Regions from separate parts of the Shinella yambaruensis genome, predicted to be linked through region 1. Evidence: riboswitches for the same ligand, from Rfam matches in the RefSeq annotation. Region 1 holds a riboswitch; the other holds the start of a gene.

Region 1 (10,953 bases):
GACGAAGGCGACGACCGCGGGGATGGACTGGATGCCGAGCTGGCCGGGAATGGAGGGATGGTCGTCGATGTTGAGCTTGACGAGCTTCACGCGGCCCGCGCTTTCACGCACGACCTTCTCGATGATCGGCTGGAGCTGCTTGCAGGGGCCGCACCAGGGCGCCCAGAAATCGACGAGCACGGGCTGCTGGCGCGAGGCCTCCAGCACATCGCGGGAAAAATTCGCCGTCGTCGTGTCCTTGATGAGATCATCCGCCGGTGCCGCGCCGCCAAAGCTCGCCGAGACGTTCATCTGGCCGCCATAGGACGATGCGTAGGGATTGTCGCCTGCACTCATGGGTCTCTCCTGTGGCGCCAAGCGCCTCGATGTCGTGTCTGTGCCCCAGATCGTATGTCAGGCCGTGACTTTCAAGACAAGCGGCTCGTGGCCGGTCGCCTCGATGAAGCGCAGGAGATCCTTCGAACCGATCGAGGTCGTCGCATCGTTGCGCAGCGGGTGGCCGTTGATCGTGTCGAAGGCCATCAGGTCCGAATCGACGATGATCTTCACCTTGCCCGCCGTGTCGTTGATCACCCCGAAGGCGGTGACGGCGCCGGGAATGACCCCGAGATACTCCATCAGCTTCTCCGGCTTGCCGAAGGAGACGCGGCTCGCGGCACCGATGACCGAATGCACGGTCTTCAGGTCCACCGTCGCATGCTCCTCGACGGTTATCAGGAAATAATTGTCCTTCTTGTCCTTCACGAAGAGGTTTTTCGTATGGCCGCCGGGAATCTCGTCGCGCAGCGCCACCGATTCGGCGACGGTGAAGACCGGCGCATGCTCCTTCGTGCTGTGGGCGATGCCCAGATCGTCGAGAAACTGGAAGAGATCCCTGTCGGTCTTCGGCTGCGCTTCGGTCATTTTCCTGCTTGTCCCGGCTCAATTGACGTCCATCCGCTGATAGGGCTTCGACCGCACAAGCGCAACCGCCTGAAAATCCGGGACTTTGAAAGTCTCCGGATTTTTTTCTCCAAAATCTGACATTTCCCTGTTGCATTTGAAAAAGCCTTGGGCCATATACCGCCCGTCGCCGCAACGCAGCGACCTTCGGCCACCGACTACCCCAGGCCGTCGACGATGAGCGGGTGTAGCTCAGGGGTAGAGCACAACCTTGCCAAGGTTGGGGTCGAGCGTTCGAATCGCTTCACCCGCTCCATTCTTCCAAAACGTCGTAAGCCTCGGTTCGCCGGGGCTTTTGTGTTTTCTGCGGCAGGGATTCCCACTCATGACCGGGGCGAGCGGTTTTCGGCGCGCCAGGTTGCGGGGCTCATGGCGTTGACCCGGCGGAATTCGCGGTTGAAGTTCGATTTGGTCTGGAAGCCGGATTCGAGCATGGCCGAGGTCACGGGCATGTCGGTGTCGCACAGCAGCCGGCAGGCCTCCGCGATGCGGAAATCATTGATATATTGCGAGACGTTCCTGCCGGTCAGGCGGTTGATCGCGCCGGAAATCTGCCGGGCCGGCACGCCTGCCCGCCGGGCGAGGCGCGCGAGCGTCAGGTTTTCGTCGCGGAAGAGTTTCTGGTCGGCAAGGAGCCGGTCGACCCGCTCCAGCACGTCGCGATCCCGTTCCGCCATCGAATCATCCCGGTCGCCCTCCTCCGGCGGAGCAGGCAAGGCGCGGGCGCGCGCGGCGACCGCCGCGGTGAGGCCGGCCAGGAAGAGGCTGAGCAGGTTGGCGTTGCTGACGATCATCGGCACGTTCTCGCCCCGGCTCCACTCGAAATCCAGCGCGATGGCGATGTCGAGGGACGCCGAGAGGCAGAGCGAGCCGGCGGCGATGAGCAGCGCCTTGTGCGCGCCCGCGGCGCCGTCGAGCCGGGCCTCGTCCAGCCCATCGGGGCCGGCATTGGCGAGCCGCAGGAGGATGACGGCGTAGCCGACGAAGATGACGACGAGCGCACCGTCGATGAGATCGGGCGCCAGCACCAGAAGGGCGAGGATCGCCACCGGCGGCGCGGCGTTCAGCCAGGGAAGATCCGCCCGGTCGCGATGCATGAGGCTCTGGAAGCTCGCCAGCACCAGCGGCGGCAGGCCGCCCGCCAGCACGGGCAGGACATAACGCACTGCCGTCACGTCGTAGCCCCAGCGCAGGCCGACGGCGATCGATTGCAGGATGCAGAGCCCGATCAAGGCGAGGAACGGCCGGTTGCCGCCTTCCTGCTGGCGCAGGAGCGCGACGAAACGCAGGAGCAGCAGGAGGGCGACGACGAAAGGCAGGGGAACGAAGAGCACGGGGCAGCACGGATCGGTTGGCGTTGGCCGGCATCATGATCCCGATCGCGATCAAGGGCGACCTCAAACACGATCGAGGACGCGACGAAGGGCAGGTCGCGGCGAGGATCTGCCGGTCAAGTCCTACCGAACGAGGTTCCGATGTCCATCCTTTCCCTGTTTTTTGCCTTCCTCCTTGCCAGTGCGGCTGCCACACCCGCCCATGCCGCCGAGGTCGGCGTCCGCACGATCACCGTCTTTGCACCGGAGCGCGGGCGCGATATCGACGTCACGGTCTGGTATCCGGCCAAGGCCGGCGGCGCGCCGCTGCTCACCGGCGACAACCGGCTGTTCAAGGGCGCACCGGCGCATGGCGACGCGCCCGTCGCCGAAGGGCGTTTTCCGCTCGTGCTGCTCTCGCATGGCTCGGGCAGCCGGGTGGAGGGCATGAGCTGGCTTGCGACGGCGCTGGCCGAGGCCGGCTTCGTCGTCGCCGGGCCGAACCATCCCGGCACGACGAGCGGCGATTCGACGCCCGCCGCAACGCCAAGACTCTGGGAGCGCACCGCCGACCTCTCCGCCCTGATCGACGCCTTTTCGCAGGACGCCGCCTGGCGGGCGACGATCGACCCGGCACGCGTGGGCGTCGTCGGCTTCTCGCTCGGCGGCGCGGCGGCGATGGAGATCGCCGGCGCACGGGCGGATCTCGAAGCCTATGCCCGCTATTGCGACGAATACGGCAAGTGGGACTGCGCCTGGTTCGCCGGCGGCCGGGGATATGTCGACGACAAGCCGGTGGCGGTGGAGAAGGTCGACCTGCGCAGGCTCGACAAGGCCCGCTTCGAGCAGTCGAACCGGGATGCGCGGGTGCGCGCAGTGGTCGCGGTGGACCCGGGGCTGGCCCAGGCCTATGCCGCGGACAGCCTGAAGGCGATCGACATCCCGCTCGCCTTCATCAATCTCGGCAATGCGGACGCGATCCCCGAAGCGGTGATCGCGGACAGGCTGGCGGCGCTGGTGCCGCAGGCCTCCTATACGGCGGTGGCGGAAGCCGTGCACTTCAGCTTCCTGCCGGAATGCAAGGAGGGCGGCGCCGACCTGCTGAAATCCTTGGGTGAAGTGGACCCGATCTGCGACGACCCCGGCAGCCGCACCCGGGCGGACATCCATGCCGAGCTGAAACAGCGGATCATCGATGCCCTCCAGAGCAGCCTGAAGGGCTCGTTCTGATCAAAGGAAGAAGGGCCAGCGGCCGGTTCCGGTCGCTGGCCCTTCGCCATGCGGTATAAATGTGCCCTACGCGGCCCGGCGCTGGTAGGCGGTGCTGCCGCGCTCCTCGCCGATATGGAACTGCGACAGCGCGGCCTGGAGCTGGGCGGCCTCGCTGGCGAGCACCTGGCTGGCAGCCGTCGTCTCCTCCACCATGGCGGCGTTCTGCTGGGTCATCTGGTCCATCTGGTTGACGGCCGTGTTGATCTCGCCGAGCGCTGCGGACTGTTCCTGTGCCGCGCGGGTGATCGAGACGACGTGGTCGTTGACGCGGTTGACGAGGTCCTTGATCTCCGAGAGCACGTCGCCGGTCGACAGCACCAGCGCGACCCCGCCCTTCACCTCGCCCGCCGAAGCGTTGATCAGCGTCTTGATCTCCTTGGCGGCATTGGCCGAGCGCTGGGCGAGCTCGCGCACCTCCTGGGCGACGACCGCAAAGCCGCGGCCGGCTTCGCCCGCACGGGCGGCCTCGACACCGGCATTCAGCGCCAGGAGGTTCGTCTGGAAGGCGATCTCGTCGATGACCGAGATGATCTGGTTGATCTTCTGCGAGGACTGCTCGATGCGGCCCATGGCGTCGATGGCGTTCTGGACGATGTCGCCGGACTTCTCGGCGCTGTCCTTCGCCTCGCGCACGATCTCGGAGGCTTCGAGCGCGCGGGTCGTCGAGGTCTTCACCGTGGTGGTGATTTCCTCGAGCGCGGCGGCGGTTTCCTCCAGCGAGGCAGCCTGCTGCTCCGTGCGGTGGGCGAGCTGGTCGGCGGCGGCGGAAAGCTCGCGCGAATTGCCGGTGATGGTGCCGGCGGTGGAAAGAATGCCGGTCATGGTGCTGCGCAGCGTCAGCATGGCGCCGTTGACGTTCGCCTGGAGCTCGGCGAAGTCGCCCTGGAAGTGGCCGGCCATTTCCTGCGTCAGGTCGGCATGGGAGAGCGAGGCGATCACGCGGCGCACCTCGCTGACGCCCCGGTCGACATTCTCGACAAGCTCGTTGACGCTCGTGGCGAAGCGGCGCAGGTCCTCGTCCTCGTAGGCCTTGGTGATGCGGCGGGAGAAGTCACCGGCGGCAGCGGCCGCCACGATCGAGCTGATGTTCGTCTGCAGATCCTTGCTCTGCGCCTGAAGGGCCGCTTCCTGCGCCTCCATCTCGCGCATCTGCATCTCGTTGGCGCGGAAGACGTCGAGGGTGCGCGCCATGGCGCCGATCTCGTCCTTGCGCTCGGTATAGGGGATCGCGTCATCGAGCTTGCCGGCGGCAAGGTTGGACATCACGCCGGTCAGGCGCTGGATCGGGCGTACGATACCGTTGCGCGCCAGCAGCATGCTGAGCAGCATGCCCGCGACGATGCAGGTGAAGGCGGTCGCCAGCAGCACGGCCTGCGTCGTCGTCGAGCGCGAGATGGCGACGGCGCGCGACTGCGACAGCGTTTCGGCAGAGTAGGTCGTATATTCCTTGAGCGCGGCGGTAACGGCCTTCTGGCCCTCCAGAGCCTTGTCGAGCGCCGCGAGGATCACGGCGCGGTCCTGGCCCTGCGATGAGCCAGCAATCGCCACCATGGCGCGGATATCCTCGAAATAGGGCGTCAGCGACGCGCGGACACCGTCGAGCAACTTCTGCTCGTTGGCATCGGCCGTCGAGGCGATCTTCGGCAGGCGATCGAGCATTTCCTTGGCACGCTTTTCCGTCTCGACGGCAAAGTCGGCGGCCTTTTCCGGCGCGATCGCCAGTTGGTAGGTCATGCGGCTGATGGCGATGACATCGATGCGCAGGTCCATGGCCTCGCGGGCCACCTCCTCGCGCGCGCCGGTATCCTGAAGCGCCGAGCCGAGTGAACTGAGCCCGCCCCCGCCGACGACGGCGATAGTGCCGGCGGCAATGCCCATCAGGAACACGAGAAGGCCGACTTTCCGGGAAATGGAGAGATCCGAAATTTTCATGGACAGGTCCCACTAGAGCAATTCCGGCAAAGGCGCGAAGCGGTTTTGCATGCGGAATTGCGACAAACAAAAGGTTGGAGCGTTTTCGCGATTCAAAGAAAGGCGGATACGCTCCTGGGCGACCGGCGCTGTCCTGGCGCGTTCGCTCCCGCACGTCCCGGTATCATTCCAGGCTCATGGAACAGTTTGTCCACTACAAAGGTTTCGATTCTGTTGCGTTGCGGCAATGCCGTTCGCGAAGGTCAGCCCTTGCGGAAGGCGTAGTCCGTTTCCTGCCGCAGCGTTTCGCCGGGACGCAGCACCGCAGCGGGGAAATCGCCGTGGTTGACGGCATCGGGCCAGACCTGCGTTTCCAGGCAAAAGCCGGCAAAGGCGCCATAGCTGCGGCCGTCGAGCCCCGGGACCGGCGGCCTGACCTTCGCGCCGGTGTAGAACTGTACGCCCGGCTCCGTGGTCGACACCTCCAGCGAGACCCCCGAAAGCGGGCTACGGACCTCGACGACCGGGCGTTTGGCCTGCCGGCCCGGCGAGAGGCAGAAATTGTGATCGAAGGCGATCCCGCCCTCCTCCGTCTGCCGGCGCAGCGGCGTCCATTGCCGAAGATCGAAGGGGGTTCCGTCGACGGGCCGGATTTCGCCGGTCGGGATCAGGTTCCCGTCGACGGGCAGGTAGTGCTCCGCCCTGAGGCGAATCTCATGGCCGAGGGCATCGGCGCTGCCATCGAGGTTGAAATAGCTGTGCTGGCAAAGGTTGACGGGGGTCGGCGCATCCGTGACGGCTTCGTAGAGGACGGACAGGATCCCGTCGCCGGGCAGCCGATAGGTGCAGGTCAGGGCGCAATTGCCGGGATACCCCGCGCGGCCTGCGGGATCGGTCAGCGTCAGGGTGACGAAGTCGGCGCCCTGCGCGGCGATCCGCCAGTTCTGCCGGCCGACGCCGTCGCTGCCTCCGTGCAGGTGCGTGACACCGCGCTCGTTGCATTCGAGCTGGAAATCCGCGCCGTCGATCGAGAAACGGCCGCCGGCGATGCGGTTGGCGCAACGACCCGGCGTCGCTCCGAAATAGGGGGAGTGGTCGAGATAGGACGGAAGATCCTCGAAGCCGAGCACGAGCGGCGCATCATGCCCCTCGAGCCGCAGGTCCTGGATGACGGCACCCCAGGTGAGCACCCGGGCAGTCAGCCCGCCGCCGGCGATCGTGACGCGCTCGACCGCTTCGCCGGTCCCCAGACGGCCGAACACTTCATTTTCCGCACCCACGCTCCACTCCTCCGTCGGCCGATCTTTCCGGGCAACCTGCTGCAATTCCTCGTCACTCGCAACAGGAAAAGTCATACTTTTTCGAAATCCGAACTCAGAAGGATTTCTGGTAGATGATGAAGGGGGTCTCGTCGGCGATGCGGTCGTAGAGCCGGCGCGCCGTCGCGTTGAACGCCTGCGTCATCCAGTAGACCTCCGGCGCGCCCGCCTCCCTCGCCTTGGCATAGACGCCCTCGATCAGCGCCCGGCCGATGCCGGAACCGCGCACGTCGGGATCGGCAAAGAGATCCTGCAGGTAGCAGACATTGCCGATCGTCCAGCAGGAACGGTGGAAGAGGTAGTGCGCAAGGCCGACGGGCTTGCCGTCGAGCGTGGCGAGGAGGCCGCGATATTCGCCCTCCGCGGCCTCGCCCGTCAGCCGGGCGAAGGTGGTGGCATAGACCTCCTCCGGCAGCACCGTCTCGTAGAAGGCGAGATAGGCGGTCCACAGGCGGCGCCATTCGCCTTCATCATCTTCATGCAGCGGGCGAATGACGACACGGCTCACGGGTCAGGCTCCTGTTCCGATCTTTTCCAGATCATAGGGGGTGGTCTGGTAGATCTCGTTGATCCAGTTGCCGAAGAGCAGATGCGCATGGCCGCGCCAGCGGTTCTGCGGCGGCAGCGACGGATCGTTGTGCGGGAAATAGTTCTTCGGCAGCTTGATCGGCACGCCGGCCGAGACATCGCGGAAATATTCGTCGGCAAGCGAGGTGGAATCATATTCCACGTGGTTGAAAATATAGAGGCGGTTACCGGCCTTCTCCTGCACGAGGCAGACGCCGGTCTCGTCGGAATCGAGCAGGATATCGAGTTCCGGCACGGCCCGGATGTCCTCGATGCGGATCTCCGTCCAGCGCGAGACCGGCACCTCGAAATTGTCGGAGAAGCCGTTGAGGTAGACCGACGAAGGCTTGCGGTTGTGGTGGCGGTAGACGCCGAAGGCCTTTTCCTCCAGCGTGTGCTTCGGCACGCCGTGGAAATGGTAGATCGCCGCCATCGCGCCCCAGCAGACATTCAGCGTCGAATGCACGTTGGTCTCGGTCCAGTCGAGGATCTGCTTCATCTCGTCCCAGTAGGTGACGTCCTCGTAGTCGAGCGTCTCCACCGGCGCGCCGGTGATGATGAAACCGTCGAACTTGCGGTGCCGCACCTCCTCCCACGTATCGTAGAAGGCAAGCAGGTGCTCTTCCGACGTGTTCTTCGCCCGGTGGCCGCCGACGCGCACCAGCGACAGCTCGACCTGCAGCGGCGAGGCGCCGACGAGGCGGGCCATCTGCACTTCCGTCTTGATCTTGTTCGGCATGAGGTTGAGCAACCCGATCTGCAAGGGGCGGATGTCCTGCCGGATCGCTACCGTCTCGGTCATCACCCGCACGCCCTCGTGAACGAGGGTTTCGAAGGCGGGAAGCGTATCGGGAATCTTGATGGGCATGTCTCACTCGATCGAAAAAACAAAACCGGCCGCAACAGTGTCGCAACCGGTCCACGGAAGGTTTTTCCTCGCGCGGCCCTTTAGCGACTTGTTTAACGTGGCTGCAAGCCGGCCGGCCAAATCACCACGAGCGATTTAAATAGCGCTCCTTGCACCACGAATCAATCCACCGCCGGAAACGGGCAAGGCCCGGATGCGACAGGCATCCGGGCCTTGCTTCCTGAAGGAAGACGGCTGCTCAGTAGTAGCTGTAGTAGCGCTTCTTGTAGTACACCTTGCCGCCCCAATGGCCGCCCCAACGATGGCCGTAGTGACCATGGTGGCGCTTGACGCGGTAATGCTTCTTGTAGCCGTGATGGCCGTGGCCGTAGCTCTTCCAGCCGTAGCTCTTGTGGCCGTAACCGTAATAGCCGGCCTGCGACGGGGCGGCGAAGGAAACAGCGGCGACGATGGCGACGACGGCGGAAATGACGAACTTGCGCATGGGACTCTCCTGATCTCTTCCGGGTTACAGGATGAGCTCCTCTCATCCAGTGATCAGACTGTCCCATATTGCCGGGCGCGGCGCTGTTTCGGATGGAACACCCGCTGAACCCGGCGCCCCCGGGCTTTTCAGCCTTCCAGTTCCTCGCGCAGCATCTCCAGTTCCAGCCATTCCTCTTCCATCGCCGTCAGGGAATGGCGCAGCTTTTCCATCTCCGCCGCCAGCCTGTTGAAGGTGACGGGATCCTTGGTGAAGAGGGCGGGATCGGCCATCTTCGCCTCGCGGGCGGCGATCTCCTTCTCCGCCTTCTCCATTTCCTTCGGCAGGTTTTCCAGGGCGAACTTCTGCTTGTAGGAGAGCTTCGCCTTGCCCTTGTTCTCCGCCGGGACCGCGGCGGACGTTTCGGCCGCCTTCGCCTTCTCGGCCTTTTCCGCCTTGCGCTTCTCCTCGATCGCGCCGCGGCGCTGCGCCATCATGTCGGAATAGCCGCCGGCATATTCGATCCAGCGACCGTCGGGGTTTTCCGGGTCGGCGGGCGCGATGGTCGAGGTGACGGTGCGGTCGAGGAAGTCGCGGTCGTGGCTGACGAGCAGCACGGTGCCGGCAAAGCCCGCGACGATCTCCTGCAGGAGGTCGAGCGTCTCGATGTCGAGGTCGTTGGTCGGCTCGTCGAGGATGAGGAGGTTCGTCGGCCGCGACAGGATGCGCGCCAGCATCAGCCGGGCGCGCTCACCACCCGAGAGGTTGCGGATCGGCGTGCGGGCCTGCTCGGGCTGGAACAGGAACTCCTTCATGTAGCCGGTGACGTGCCGCTGCTCGCCGTTGACGAGCAGCGTCTCGCCGCGCCCGTCGGTGAGGTAATGGGCGAGCGTGTCGTCGAGGTTGAGGTCCTCGCGGCGCTGGTCGAGCGTGGCGATCTCCAGGTTCGTGCCGAGCTTGACGGTGCCGCTGTCGGGCGCCAGCTGCCCGGTCAGCATCTTGAGCAGCGTCGTCTTGCCGGCGCCGTTCGGGCCGACGAGGCCGATGCAATCGCCGCGGTGGACGCGGATCGAGAACGGCGCGACGATGGTGCGCTCGCCATAGGCCTTGGTGATCTTCTCCGCCTCGATCACCAGCTTGCCGGATTCCTGCGCATCGGAGGCGCTGGCCTGCACGCTGCCCTGCGGCCCCTTGTGGCCGCGATAGCGGGCGCGCAGATCATGCAGTGCGCCGAGGCGGCGCATGTTGCGCTTGCGGCGGGCGGTGACGCCGTAACGCAGCCAGTGCTCCTCGCGCTCGATCGCCTTGCCGAGCTTGTGCTGCTCCAGCTCCTCGGCCTCCAGCACCTCGTCGCGCCAGGTCTCGAAATGGCCGAAGCCGCGGTTGAGCCGCCGCGACTGGCCGCGATCGAGCCAGACGGTTGCGTTCGACACCTTTTCGAGGAAGCGGCGGTCGTGCGAGATGACGACGAGGGCCGAGCGGGTGGACTGCAGCTCGCCTTCCAGCCATTCGATGGTCGGAAGGTCGAGATGGTTGGTCGGCTCGTCGAGGAGAAGGATGTCCGGCTCCGGCGCCATCACCCGGGCCAGCGCCGCCCGGCGCGCCTCGCCGCCCGACAGCGATTTCGGATCCTCGCTGCCGGTGAGCCCGAGATGTTCGAGCAGGTAGGTGACGCGATAGGGATCGTCGCTCGGCCCGAGGCCCGCCTCCGCATAGGCCGCGACCGTGTCGTAGCCGTCGAAATCCGGCGCCTGGTGCAGGTAGCGGATCGTCGCGGAAGGATGACGGAAGACCTCGCCGGACTGCGCCTCGGCAAGGCCGGCGGCGATCTTCATCAGCGTCGACTTGCCCGAGCCGTTGCGGCCGACGAGCGAGATGCGGTCGCCCGGCTCCACCTGCAGGCTGGCGCCGGCAAGCAGCGGCGTACCGCCGAAGCTGAGGAAGATGTCATCGAGTTTGAGAATGGGCGGTGCCAAGGGTCAGGCTCCTGAAAGGTCGTAGGGCCGGGCGATGAGAATGGCGCGGCCGGCGGCGAGCGAAAGGCGGATCGGGCCTTCCGCCACGTTGGAAATGGTGCGCGAGGAGCCGAAGGGCAGCGAAAAGTCTTTCAGCGGATAGCGCGCATTGTCGATGGTGAGACCGGAAAGGGGCGCAAGGCCGAGAACGGAGAAAAGGCTCCCCTTCGGCAGGTCGATGTCGCGACGGCCCGGCAGCAATGGCCAGGCCTCCTCCTCCCCGGAGGTGAGCTTCACGGTAAACCCCTGCTCTTCCAGCGAGACGGCATGGAGGAGATGCATC
Region 2 (10,953 bases), 760 kb from region 1:
CGCCTGGTTTGCTGATAAGCATCGCCCACTCTCTGTCGTCATCCTCGGGCTTGACCCGGGGATCCACACGGCACCCGCGGCCGTGGATGGTCGGGTCAGACCCGACCGTGACGGAGGAGAGGTTTGCGGACGTTATCAGCAGTCCGGGCGCCGCAAGGCGCTTTCTCTGGCGCATGCCCGTCCGGTATGGAATGATCGGGTAGGAGCGAGCGCGGTATCACGGTAGAACGCCTGTCGGAAGCAGGCCGGGCCCATGGCCTCGGCGGCGCCGAAGCGTGCAAGGAGCAGAATGATGATGATGGCGGAAAATGCCCTGAAACTCGGTGAACCCGGCTTTGCCGGCGATGATCATGTCCTGCCGTTCCAGGTGGAGGGTCTCGACGTGCGCGGCCGCGCCGTGCAGCTCGGCCCGATGCTCGACGGCATTCTCGGCCGGCACGACTATCCCGCGCCCGTTGCCCGGCTGCTCGCCGAGGCGATCACGCTGACCGTGCTGCTCGGCACCTCGCTGAAGTTCGAGGGCAAGCTGATCGTCCAGACCAAGGGCGACGGCCCCGTCGACCTGCTGGTGGCCGATTTCGCCGCGCCGGAGAACGTGCGCGCCTATGCTCGCTTCGACCAGGCCGCGCTCGACGCCGCGATTTCGGTCGGCGCGACGGAGCCGCACGAGCTTCTGGGCAAGGGCATCCTCGCCTTCACCATCGACCAGGGCGCCCATACCCAGCGCTACCAGGGCATCGTGCCGCTCGACGGCCATACGCTGGAAGAGATCGCCGGCGTCTATTTCCGCCAGTCGGAGCAGATCCCGACCAAGGTGCGCCTCGGCGTCGCCGAGCTCTACGACCGCGATGCCGCCGGCAAGGCGCGCCATCGCTGGCGTGCGGGCGGCATGGTCGCGCAGTTCCTGCCGCAGGCGCCGGAGCGCATGCGCCAGGCGGACCTTCCGGGCGGCGACGGCGAGGAAGCCGGCCACAAGATCGCCGATGATGACAACTGGGCCGAAGCCAAAGCCATGGTCGAGACGATCGATGCCGACGAGCTGACGGATCCCAATGTCGGCACCGAACGGCTCCTGTTCCGCCTCTTCCACGAGCGGGGCGTGCGCGTCTACCAGCCGCAGCAGGTCTTCGACCGCTGCTCCTGTTCGCGCGAGAAGCTGAAGGGCGTTCTTTCCGGTCTCAGCGCGGAGGAGATCGCGCACACGGCGGACGACAAGGGCGAGATCGCGGTCACCTGCGAGTTCTGCTCGACGACCTACCGCTTCGAGGCGGCGGAAGTCCTGCCGCAGTAGGGACGCTCGCCCCTCATCCGGCTGCCGCCACCTTCTCCCCGCAAGCGGGGAGAAGGGAAGGATGCGAAGTTTCATCCTTTATTCACGGTCTTGATTTCAGGAAAACAAGGCGGCTTGGTCCCTTCTCCCCGCCTGCGGGGAGAAGGTGGCCGGCAGGCCGGATGAGGGGCGATCTTCTCCGCGCCTAGTTCAGCGTGCGCGCCTGCCCCGGCGTATCCAGCGAAAAGGCCGGTATCGCCACATCGAACGCCTCACCGTTTTCCGCTTCCATGCGATAGCGGCCGAACATGATGCCCGAGGGCGTTTCGAGCGGGCAGCCGGAGGAATATTCGTAGGTGTCGCCGGGGCGCAGCACCGGCTGCTCGCCGATCACGCCATGGCCGTTCACCTCGTCGACCTGGCCGTTCTGGTCGGTAATGTGCCAGTAGCGTGTCATCAGCCGCACGGCGACGTCGGAATGGTTCGCGATGACCACCCGGTATCCCCACACATAGCGGCTGTCGTCGGGATCGGACTGGTCGGCCAGATAGTACGGCTCTACGGTCACTTCGATGTCGCGGGTCAGCGCACGATACATGGGCAAGCCTTGAACTGATTAGCTTCTGCTATTCTACACGAATGTGGTTTCGTCAAGGATAAGCAAAGAAAGCACCGGCCTCCTCGGCCGGTGCTTCCGCATTTGTCCAGCGATGGGGCGAAGGGCTCAGGCCCTGATCCTGGAGAGCGCGCGGGCAAAATCCTCGATGAGGTCTTCGCTGTCCTCTATGCCGGCCGAAAAGCGCACGGTGCCGGCCGAAATGCCGAGCTCGGCGCGTGCCTCGTCCGTCAGGTTCTTGTGCGTCGTCGTTGCCGGATGGGTGATGAGGCTCTTGGCATCGCCGAGATTGTTGGAGATCTTCACCACCTCAAGCGCGTCCTGCAGCGCAAAAGCCGCGTCCTTGCCGCCCTTCAGCTCGAAGCAGACGAGCGTCGAGCCGCCCGACATCTGCTTGGAGATGATATCGGCCTGCGGATGGTCCTTGCGACCCGGATAGATCACGCGGGCGACCTCCGTCCGGTCGGCGAGGAAGTCCGCGATGCGGCTGGCATTCTCCGTCTGCTGCTTGACGCGCAGCGGCAGCGTCTCGATGCCCTTCAGCAGCGTCCAGGCGTTGAACGGCGACATGGCCGGGCCCGTGTGGCGGAAATAGTCGTGCAGGTTCTCGTCGATCCACGCCTTGTCCGACAGCACCACGCCGCCGAGGCAGCGGCCCTGGCCGTCGATATGCTTCGTCGCCGAATAGACGACGACATGCGCGCCGAGCTCCAGCGGCTTCTGGAAGAGCGGCGTCGCGAAGACGTTGTCGACGACGACCTTGGCGCCGATCTGGTTGGCGAGCCGTGCGACGCCGGCGATGTCGATCACTTCCAGCGTCGGGTTTGTCGGGCTTTCGAGGAAGAAGACCTTGGTGTTCTTCCGGATCGCCTTTTCCCAGTTGGAGAGGTCGCGGCCGTCGATCAGCGTGCATTCGATGCCGTATTTCGGCGCGAGCGTCTCGACCACCCAGCGGCAGGAGCCGAAGAGCGCGCGGGCAGCGACGATATGGTCGCCGGCCTTGAGCTGGCAGAGGATCGCGGCGGAGACGGCGGCCATGCCGGATGCGGTGGCACGCGCATCCTCGGCGCCTTCCAGCATGCACATGCGCTTTTCGAACATGTCGTTGGTCGGGCTGCCGTATCGGGCGTAAATAAAACCGTCCGTCTCGCCCTTGAAGCGGGCTTCGGCCGCCGCCGAGGTGTCGTAGACGAAGCCTTGCGTCAGGAAGATTGCCTCTGCGGTTTCGCCGTGCTGGGAGCGGGTGGTTCCGCCGTGAACGAGTTGGGTGGCGGGGCGCCAGGACTTGCTCATGTGATCGTCGCCTTCAAACAAAAAAACCGGCCGCAAAAGCAGGCCGGTTTCGAACCCGGCCTTTTTAGCTACTTGTTTTACGTGGCTGCAAGCCGGCCGGCCAAATCACCACGGGATAATCTGCTAATACTGCGCCCCCGCGCTTGCGTCAATTGGCGGCTTTTGGTTTTGTGCGGGCCTTCCGGGTATTGTTCCGAAACGTGGGCATCGGTTTTCGGAAGAAGCGATACGAAAAGCAGACGGCCGGACCATCCGGCCCGCTGCTCTGACGGGACGGTATGACGATGGGTGGTTCTGCGACACGCAGCACGGGCATTCTGGCGGACAACGCCATTCGCGGCCTGTTCGACAGCGGCAGGCTGGCGAGCGAAACGGTGCTGGATGACGACCAGATCCAGCCGGCCAGCCTCGACCTGCGGCTCGGTGCGAAAGCCTTCCGTGTGCGGGCAAGCTTCCTGCCGGGGCCGTCCCACCTCGTTGCCGACAAGCTCGACCGCCTGCAGCTGCATGTCATCGACCTCACGCAGGGCGCGGTGCTGGAGACGGGCTGCGTCTACATCGTGCCGCTGATGGAGAGCCTGGACCTGCCGGCGGAGCTGGCGGCGTCGGCCAACCCGAAGAGCTCCACCGGCCGCCTGGATATCTTCACCCGCGTCATCACCGATCGTGCGCAGGAATTCGACAAGATCCCCGCCGGCTATTCCGGCCCGCTCTATCTCGAAATCTCGCCGCGCACCTTCCCGATCGTCGTGCGCCGCGGCTCGCGCCTGTCGCAAATCCGTTTCCGCAAGGGCAATGCCCTGCTCGGCGAAGGCGAACTGCTCGCCCTCCACGGCACGGATACGCTCGTCGCCAGCGAGACGCCGAACGTCTCCGGCGGCGGCATCGCGCTTTCCATCGACCTCAAGGGCACCGGCCCGGACGGGCTGATCGGCTATCGCGGCAAGCACCACACCTCCGTCGTCGATGTCGACCGCAAGAACCAGCACGACATCTTCGATTTCTGGGAGCCGCTGTTCAGCCGCGGCCGCAACGAACTGATCCTCGATCCCGACGAGTTCTATATCCTCGTCTCCCGCGAGGCCGTGCACGTCCCGCCGCTCTATGCCGCCGAGATGACGCCCTTCGATCCGCTCGTCGGCGAGTTCCGCGTGCACTATGCCGGCTTCTTCGATCCCGGCTTCGGCCATGCCCCGGCCGGCGGCTCCGGCAGCCGCGCCGTCCTGGAGGTGCGCAGCCACGAGGTGCCCTTCATCCTCGAGCACGGCCAGATCGTCGGCCGCCTCGTCTACGAGCACATGCTCGACGCACCCGAGGGGCTCTACGGCTCCGGCCTTGGCTCCAACTATCAGGCACAGGGCCTGAAGCTGTCGAAACATTTCCGCGCCGGATGACGCTGCTCCCGCAAGGGCGTGCGCCGGCTGCATCGCGGCCGGTTCCCTGTCGTGGCGATAGGCTCCGGCGGGGAGTTTCGTTCGTTTCATTTTCCGCTTTACAAATGAAGTTAAACGTTTTTATTATGATATAAACGTTTAACAAGGGCTGGGAGCCCGGACGTTTCGCCGACAGGGAGGACGTCGTTGGCATCGATCCGCATCGAGAATCTCCGCAAGGGTTTTGGCGCTCTGGAGGTGCTGAAGGGCATCGACCTCGATATCGCCGATGGTGAATTCGTCTGCTTCCTCGGCCCCTCCGGCTGCGGCAAGAGCACGCTGCTGCGCTCCATCGCCGGCCTGGAGGAACTGGACGGCGGCGCCATCCGCCTCGGCGACCGCGATATCACCCATGTGCCTTCCGCCAGGCGCGACATCGCCATGGTCTTCCAGAACTATGCGCTCTACCCGCACATGAACGTGCGCAAGAACCTCTCCTTCGGCCTGGCGCTGAACGGCATGAAGCGTGACGAGATCGACCGCCGTGTCGAAAGCGCCGCGGACATCCTGCGCATCAAGGAATTGCTTGCCCGCAAGCCGCGCCAGCTCTCGGGCGGCCAGCGCCAGCGCGTCGCCATCGGCCGCGCCATCGTGCGCGAGCCGAAACTTTTCCTGCTCGACGAGCCGCTGTCGAACCTCGACGCGGGCCTGCGCGTCACCATGCGCGTCGAGCTTGCCGCCCTGCACGCCCGCCTCGGCGCGACCATGATCTACGTGACCCACGACCAGGTCGAGGCGATGACGCTCTCCGACTGCGTGGTCGTGCTCGACAAGGGCAAGGTCAGCCAGTTCGGCACACCGCTGGAGCTGTTCTATCAGCCCGCCAACCTCTTCGTCGCCGGTTTCATCGGTTCGCCGCGCATGAATTTCGTGGAGGCGGAGGTCGCGGCGCAGGAAGGCGTGCACATCACGCTGGCGGGCGGTGGCCTGAAACGGCCGGTCGTCTTCGAGGCGGAAGCCGCGCCGAGGATTGACGGCAAGGTTACCCTCGGCGTCCGGCCGGACAGGATCGAGATCGTCCCGCCCGGCGAAGGGGAACTGACAGGCATCGTCCGCCTCGTCGAACGGCTCGGTACGGAAAGCCATGTCCATCTCAGCCTCGAGGATGGCCGCGACATGACGGCGGTGGTGCGCGGCACGCATCCGGTCGCGAATGGCGAGACGGTCCATCTGAGGCTGCCCGCGCCGCATTGCTACCTGTTCGACGCGGAAGGCCGGGCGGTGCGCCGCCGCCTCGATGCGGAGACCGAGGCGCTCATCGTCAACGAGAAGGGCAAGCGGGTCGCCTGACCCGTCAAAGGAGGAAATGGGAATGAGGAAGAACACGACAGTCATCGCCGGCTCGCTGGCCGCCTTCCTGCTGGCGGGCAGCGTCTCGGCGCGCGCCGAAGAGGTGCTGCGCTTCGCCACCTGGGATTCCGACGAGAGCCTCGCCATCCAGCAGGCGATCGCGAAGCAATTCGAGGAGAAGCATCCGGGCGTGAAGGTGCAGGTCGAGCCCTATGCCGACGGCTACGACCAGAAGCTCGTCGCCGCCTTCGGCGCGGGCAGCCCGCCCGACGTCATGTATATGTGGAACTTCCCGCAATACTACACGTCGCTGATGCCGCTCGACGACCTGATCGCCAGGGACGCCGCCGAGATCAAGCCGGACGACATTCCGCAAGGCCTGATGAACACGACGCGCGTCGAGGGCAAGACCTACGGCATGCCGTCGGGCTTCACCACCCAGGTCGTGTTCTACAACAAGGACATGTTCAAGGCCGCGGGTGTCGAGGAGCCGAAGGAGGGCTGGACCTGGGACGACCTGCGCGCCAAGGCCGCGAAATTCCGCGACAAGGACAACAAGGTCTACGGCTTTGCGGTCGATGCCAAGCCGGACCCCTATGATTTCGAGCAATTCCTCTGGTCGAACGGCACGAAATACATCTCCGACGACGGCAAGACGATCGACGGCTACATGAACAGCGATGCGGCCGCGGAGGTCCTCGACATGTTCGGCGACATGGCCAGGAAGGAAGAGGCCGCCACGCTGCATCTCGGCGATGACACGTCCGGCGATACGCTCTTCAAGGGCGGCAAGATCGCCATATTCCAGAGCGCTATGTGGTCGAAGGCGGGCATCGATGCCGCGGGCTTTGGCTACGGCGTCGCGCCGCTGCCGAAGTTCGGCGACAAGCCGGCCCATTCGGCGCTCGGCGTTTCGGCCATGTCGATCGCCAAGGATGCCAAGCAGCCGGACCTTGCCTGGGAATTCGTCAAGTTCTTCTCCTCGCCGGAGGCGGTCGCCATGCGCACCAACGACCTTCCGGTCCGCACCAGCGTTGCGGAGGAGAAGGGCATGACCAGCGACCCGGTCTACAAGCCGTTCTTCGACATCCTCGCGACCTCCGATATCGAGACCCATGCATTCCTGAAGAACCGGAACTGGGGCAAGGTGCAGGACAATCTCGCCCGCGCCATCGAGGCGACGATGATCGACCAGGGCAATGCCAAGGCGCATCTCGACGATGCCGTGAAGCGCTCGCAACGCTTCCTGAAATAGGCGGCCTTGCCGCTGTCCCCCTTCTCCCCGCCGGGGAGGAGGGGGCAAGCCACCCTTTTCGTTCCAGGCGAAGTCTTGGGGGAGTGAAACGTGACCATCGCAGCCACCGCGCCCACGGTCGTGCAGAAACGGCGATCCGCCTTTTCGCGCCACCTGACGGCCTATCTCTTCATCTCCCCGTGGATCCTGGGTTTCCTGTTCTTCACCCTCGGCCCGCTGCTCTTCTCGCTCACCATGAGCTTTCATGACTGGCCGGTCGTCGGCGAGCGCACCTTCGTCGGTTTCGACAATTACCGCACGATGCTGCTCGACGATCCGCAGTTCTGGGAAAGCCTCTGGATCACGGTGAAATTCGCCGCGATCTACGTGCCCTTCAACATCGTCATGTCCTTCCTCATCGCGCTGATGCTGCATCACGCGACCTTTGCCAGCGGCTTCTTCCGCACGGCCTTCTATCTGCCGAGCGTCATTTCCGGCGTCGCGCTGGTGACGATCTGGAGCTGGATCTACAGCCGCGAATACGGTCTCCTGAACTTCATGCTGTCGCTCGTCGGCGTGGACGGGCCGAACTGGCTCGGCGATCCCGGCCTTGCCATCGTCGCCATCATCATCGCCAGCCTCTGGGGCTTCGGCGGAACCATGCTGATCCTGCTGACGGGCCTCAAGGCCATCCCGAAGGAACTCTACGAGGCGGCGACCGTCTCCGGCGTGCCGGGCTGGGCGCAGATGCTGTTCATCACCCTGCCGATGCTCGGCCCCATGCTGCTCTTCACCTTCATCACCTCGATCATCGCCGCCTTCCAGCAACTGACGATCGCTCTCCTGATGACCAAGGGCGGCCCGCTCGGCTCCACCTATTTCTTCGCCATGTACATCTACGACAACGCCTTCAAGTATTTCGACATGGGCTATGCCGCCGCCGGCTCCTGGGTGATGTTCCTCATCGTGCTGGTGCTGAGCCTGCTCGTCATGCGCTGGTCCTCCGCCTGGGTCTATTACGAGGGCGAGGTGAAGGGAGGCGACCGCAATGCGTAAGACGCTGCTCTATTCCGCCCTTGTCCTGCTCTCGGCGCTCTTCATCGCGCCCTTCTACTGGACCTTCATGACGGCCATCAAAAGCCAGGCCGACCTCTACCGGTTCCCGCCGGTCTTCTGGCCCTCCGAATGGCACTTCGAAAACTTCGCCATCGCCTGGAACAAGCAGCCCTTCGGCACCTACCTGACAAATTCGCTGATCGTCGTGGTCTTCTCGACCATCGGCCAGCTCATCTCCTCGTCTCTCGTCGCCTACGGCTTCGCCCGGTTCCGCTTCCCCGGCCGCGATCCGCTGTTCATCCTGCTGCTCGCCACCATGATGATCCCGTGGGACGTGAAGATGATTCCGCTCTATATGGAGTTCAACCTGCTCGGCTGGATCAACACGCTGAAGCCGCTCATCGTGCCCGCCTATTTCGCCGATGCCTTCTTCGTCTTCCTGTTGCGCCAGTACATCATGACGGTGCCGGTCGAGATCGACGAGGCCGCGCGCATGGACGGGGCGAACGCCTTCGACATCTACTGGCGCATCCACCTGCCGCTGATGATGCCGGCGCTGGTGCTGGTCGGCACCTTCCATTTCATGAATGCCTGGAACGACTATCTCGGCCCGCTGATCTTCCTCAACGACCAGTCCATGTACACGCTTACCCTCGGCCTCTCCATGTTCAAGGGCCTGCATGAGGTGGACGTGACGTCGATCGCCGCGATCACCGTCGTGCTCTGCCTGCCGCCGCTGGCGCTGTTCTTCCTGGCGCAGCGCTACATCATGGACGGTGCCGTCGGCTCCTCGGTCAAGGGATGACGATGCTGTTCGACATCGACCATATCCCGTTCAGCAGGCGGGGCCGCTTCCTCACCCTGTCGATGATGACGGTGCCGGGCGGGGAGGGGATACGCGCCCTCTATCTCCGCTTCGTCGCCGGCGGCGACGAGCGTCCCTCGCTCGGCCGGCTCTGCCGCGTGGAATTTCTCGACGAAGCCGGCAACCGGGCGACGCCCGCCTTCGAGCTTGCGCCGGAACAGCTCATCGCCCGCATCGGCAAGGGCGAAATCGCCTTCGCCATCGGCGAGGGCGAGTGCCTCCATCTGCGCGGCCGGGAGGCCGGTGTGCGCTTCCACCTGGAAGGCTCGCGCTACGACTACGTCTATCGCACGCCGCAGGGCGAACAGTGCCTCGTCGCAGCCGTCGAAAACGTCAAGTTCATCCCGCGCACCGTTGCCGGCACGCTCGACGTCACGGGTGCATGGCAGCGGGACCATTCGGAAAAGGTCAGCTTCGCCTTTTCCGGCAAGGCCTTCGAGGCCAGCGTCGATTTTTTCCGCACGGTACCGTCCGCGGTGCATCCGGGCCACTACGCCGATGCGCTGGCGGGCGTATCGGCGGATTTTTCCGCCTGGCACGCGCGCATGCCAAAGGCCCTTGCCGGGCAGGAGGAGGCCCAGCGCCTTGCCAGCTACCTGCTCTGGGCGAATGGCGTTCCGGCCGGCGGCGCGCTGACACGCCCGGCGATCTACATGTCCAAGAACCACATGATCAACATCTGGAGCTGGGACAATGCCTTTTCCGCCCTCGGCGTCGCCTGTGTCGATGCGGACCTCGCCTTCGACCAGCTCGCCGTCATCTTCGATCACCAGGACGCCTCCGGCCTCTTGCCGGACTATATCAACGACCACGACGTGCTCTTCGCCTTCACCAAGCCGCCGGTGCACGGCTGGGCCGTCTCGCTGATCGAGGCCGATCATCCCGGATTCCTGACGCCCGACCGCAAGACCTATCTCTGCGAAAAAATCGGCAGGCAGGTCGACTACTGGCTCACCCACGCCCGCGCCGATGATAAAACACTGCCGGGCTATTTCCACGGCAACGACAGCGGCTGGGACAACGCCACCTTCTTCGCCGAGGGCGGTCCCGTCGTCTCGCCCGACCTTCCGACCTTCCTGATCCTCGCCTGCGACACGCTCGCCACCCTTCTGGAGGACGATCCTGTCCGTGCCGCCGAATGGCGGGCAAAGGCGGAGGACCTGCAAAACCTGCTGGTCGAACTCCTGTGGACGGGCGAAACGTTTTGTGCCCGGCTTGCCAACGACCCGGCGCGCATATTGCCCGACCGGAACCTCATCCAGTTCATGCCGCTCCTTCTGGGTGACCGCCTGCCACGCGACATGGTGCAAAAACTCGTTGCCCGGCTAACGGACGGCGGCTTCATCACCGAATGGGGTCCTGCGACGGAAAGCCCGCAAAGCCCGTTCTACGAGGATGACGGCTATTGGCGCGGGCCGATCTGGGCGCCGACGACGCTGCTCCTCTGGGATGGCCTTCGCCGGCAGGGGGAAATGGAGCTTGCCAGGACGATCGCGGAAAAGTTCTGTTCTCTTGCCGCCAAAAACGGTATGGCCGAGAACTTCGATGCCCGGTCGGGGAGGGGCTTGCGGGACCGGGCTTTCGCCTGGACATCCGCCGCCTATATGCTCCTCGCCGCCTCCCTCAGCCAGGACCAGCCGTAGCGAGCCGAGACGCGATGCACAGACCGACGATCAAGACCATCGCGCAGGAAACCGGGCTTTCGATCGCCACCGTATCGAAGGCGCTGAACGACAGCCCGCAGGTGCGCCCGGAAACCCGCGCCATCGTCGTCGCCGCCGCCGAGCGCGTCGGCTACCAGCTCAACATGCATGGCGTGCAGCTGCGCACCGGAAAGACCTACCAGGTCGCCGCCATCATGACCGCGCCCGGCCCCAAGCAGAACGAGTGGGAGGG

Evidence for each region. Region 1 has a riboswitch for S-adenosylmethionine ahead of metA (homoserine O-acetyltransferase MetA). Riboswitches for the same ligand answer to the same signal wherever they lie in the genome.
Region 2: it holds a riboswitch for S-adenosylmethionine, as region 1 does, so the genes downstream of both, WMC41_RS00720 (O-succinylhomoserine sulfhydrylase) here and metA (homoserine O-acetyltransferase MetA) in region 1, are expected to answer to the same signal.

The regions. Positions count from the first base shown of each region.
Region 1 is NZ_CP150638.1:3,983,125-3,994,077, forward strand. It holds gene trxA (thioredoxin) at 1-336, opposite strand, end outside; gene WMC41_RS19495 (prolyl-tRNA synthetase associated domain-containing protein) at 394-903, opposite strand; tRNA gene WMC41_RS19500 (tRNA-Gly) at 1,124-1,198, shown strand; gene WMC41_RS19505 (helix-turn-helix domain-containing protein) at 1,266-2,276, opposite strand; gene WMC41_RS19510 (alpha/beta hydrolase family protein) at 2,418-3,485, shown strand; gene WMC41_RS19515 (methyl-accepting chemotaxis protein) at 3,552-5,459, opposite strand; gene WMC41_RS19520 (aldose epimerase family protein) at 5,702-6,718, opposite strand; gene WMC41_RS19525 (GNAT family N-acetyltransferase) at 6,813-7,265, opposite strand; gene metA (homoserine O-acetyltransferase MetA) at 7,269-8,192, opposite strand; SAM riboswitch at 8,253-8,330, opposite strand; gene WMC41_RS19535 (hypothetical protein) at 8,431-8,676, opposite strand; gene WMC41_RS19540 (ABC-F family ATP-binding cassette domain-containing protein) at 8,805-10,631, opposite strand; gene WMC41_RS19545 (thiamine diphosphokinase) at 10,635-10,953, opposite strand, start outside.
Region 2 is NZ_CP150638.1:132,774-143,726, forward strand. It holds gene WMC41_RS00710 (Hsp33 family molecular chaperone) at 299-1,291, shown strand; gene apaG (Co2+/Mg2+ efflux protein ApaG) at 1,476-1,868, opposite strand; gene WMC41_RS00720 (O-succinylhomoserine sulfhydrylase) at 1,995-3,179, opposite strand; SAM riboswitch at 3,223-3,301, opposite strand; gene WMC41_RS00725 (2'-deoxycytidine 5'-triphosphate deaminase) at 3,464-4,573, shown strand; gene WMC41_RS00730 (ABC transporter ATP-binding protein) at 4,760-5,902, shown strand; gene WMC41_RS00735 (ABC transporter substrate-binding protein) at 5,925-7,157, shown strand; gene WMC41_RS00740 (carbohydrate ABC transporter permease) at 7,248-8,192, shown strand; gene WMC41_RS00745 (carbohydrate ABC transporter permease) at 8,185-8,997, shown strand; gene WMC41_RS00750 (amylo-alpha-1,6-glucosidase) at 9,000-10,700, shown strand; gene WMC41_RS00755 (LacI family DNA-binding transcriptional regulator) at 10,715-10,953, shown strand, end outside.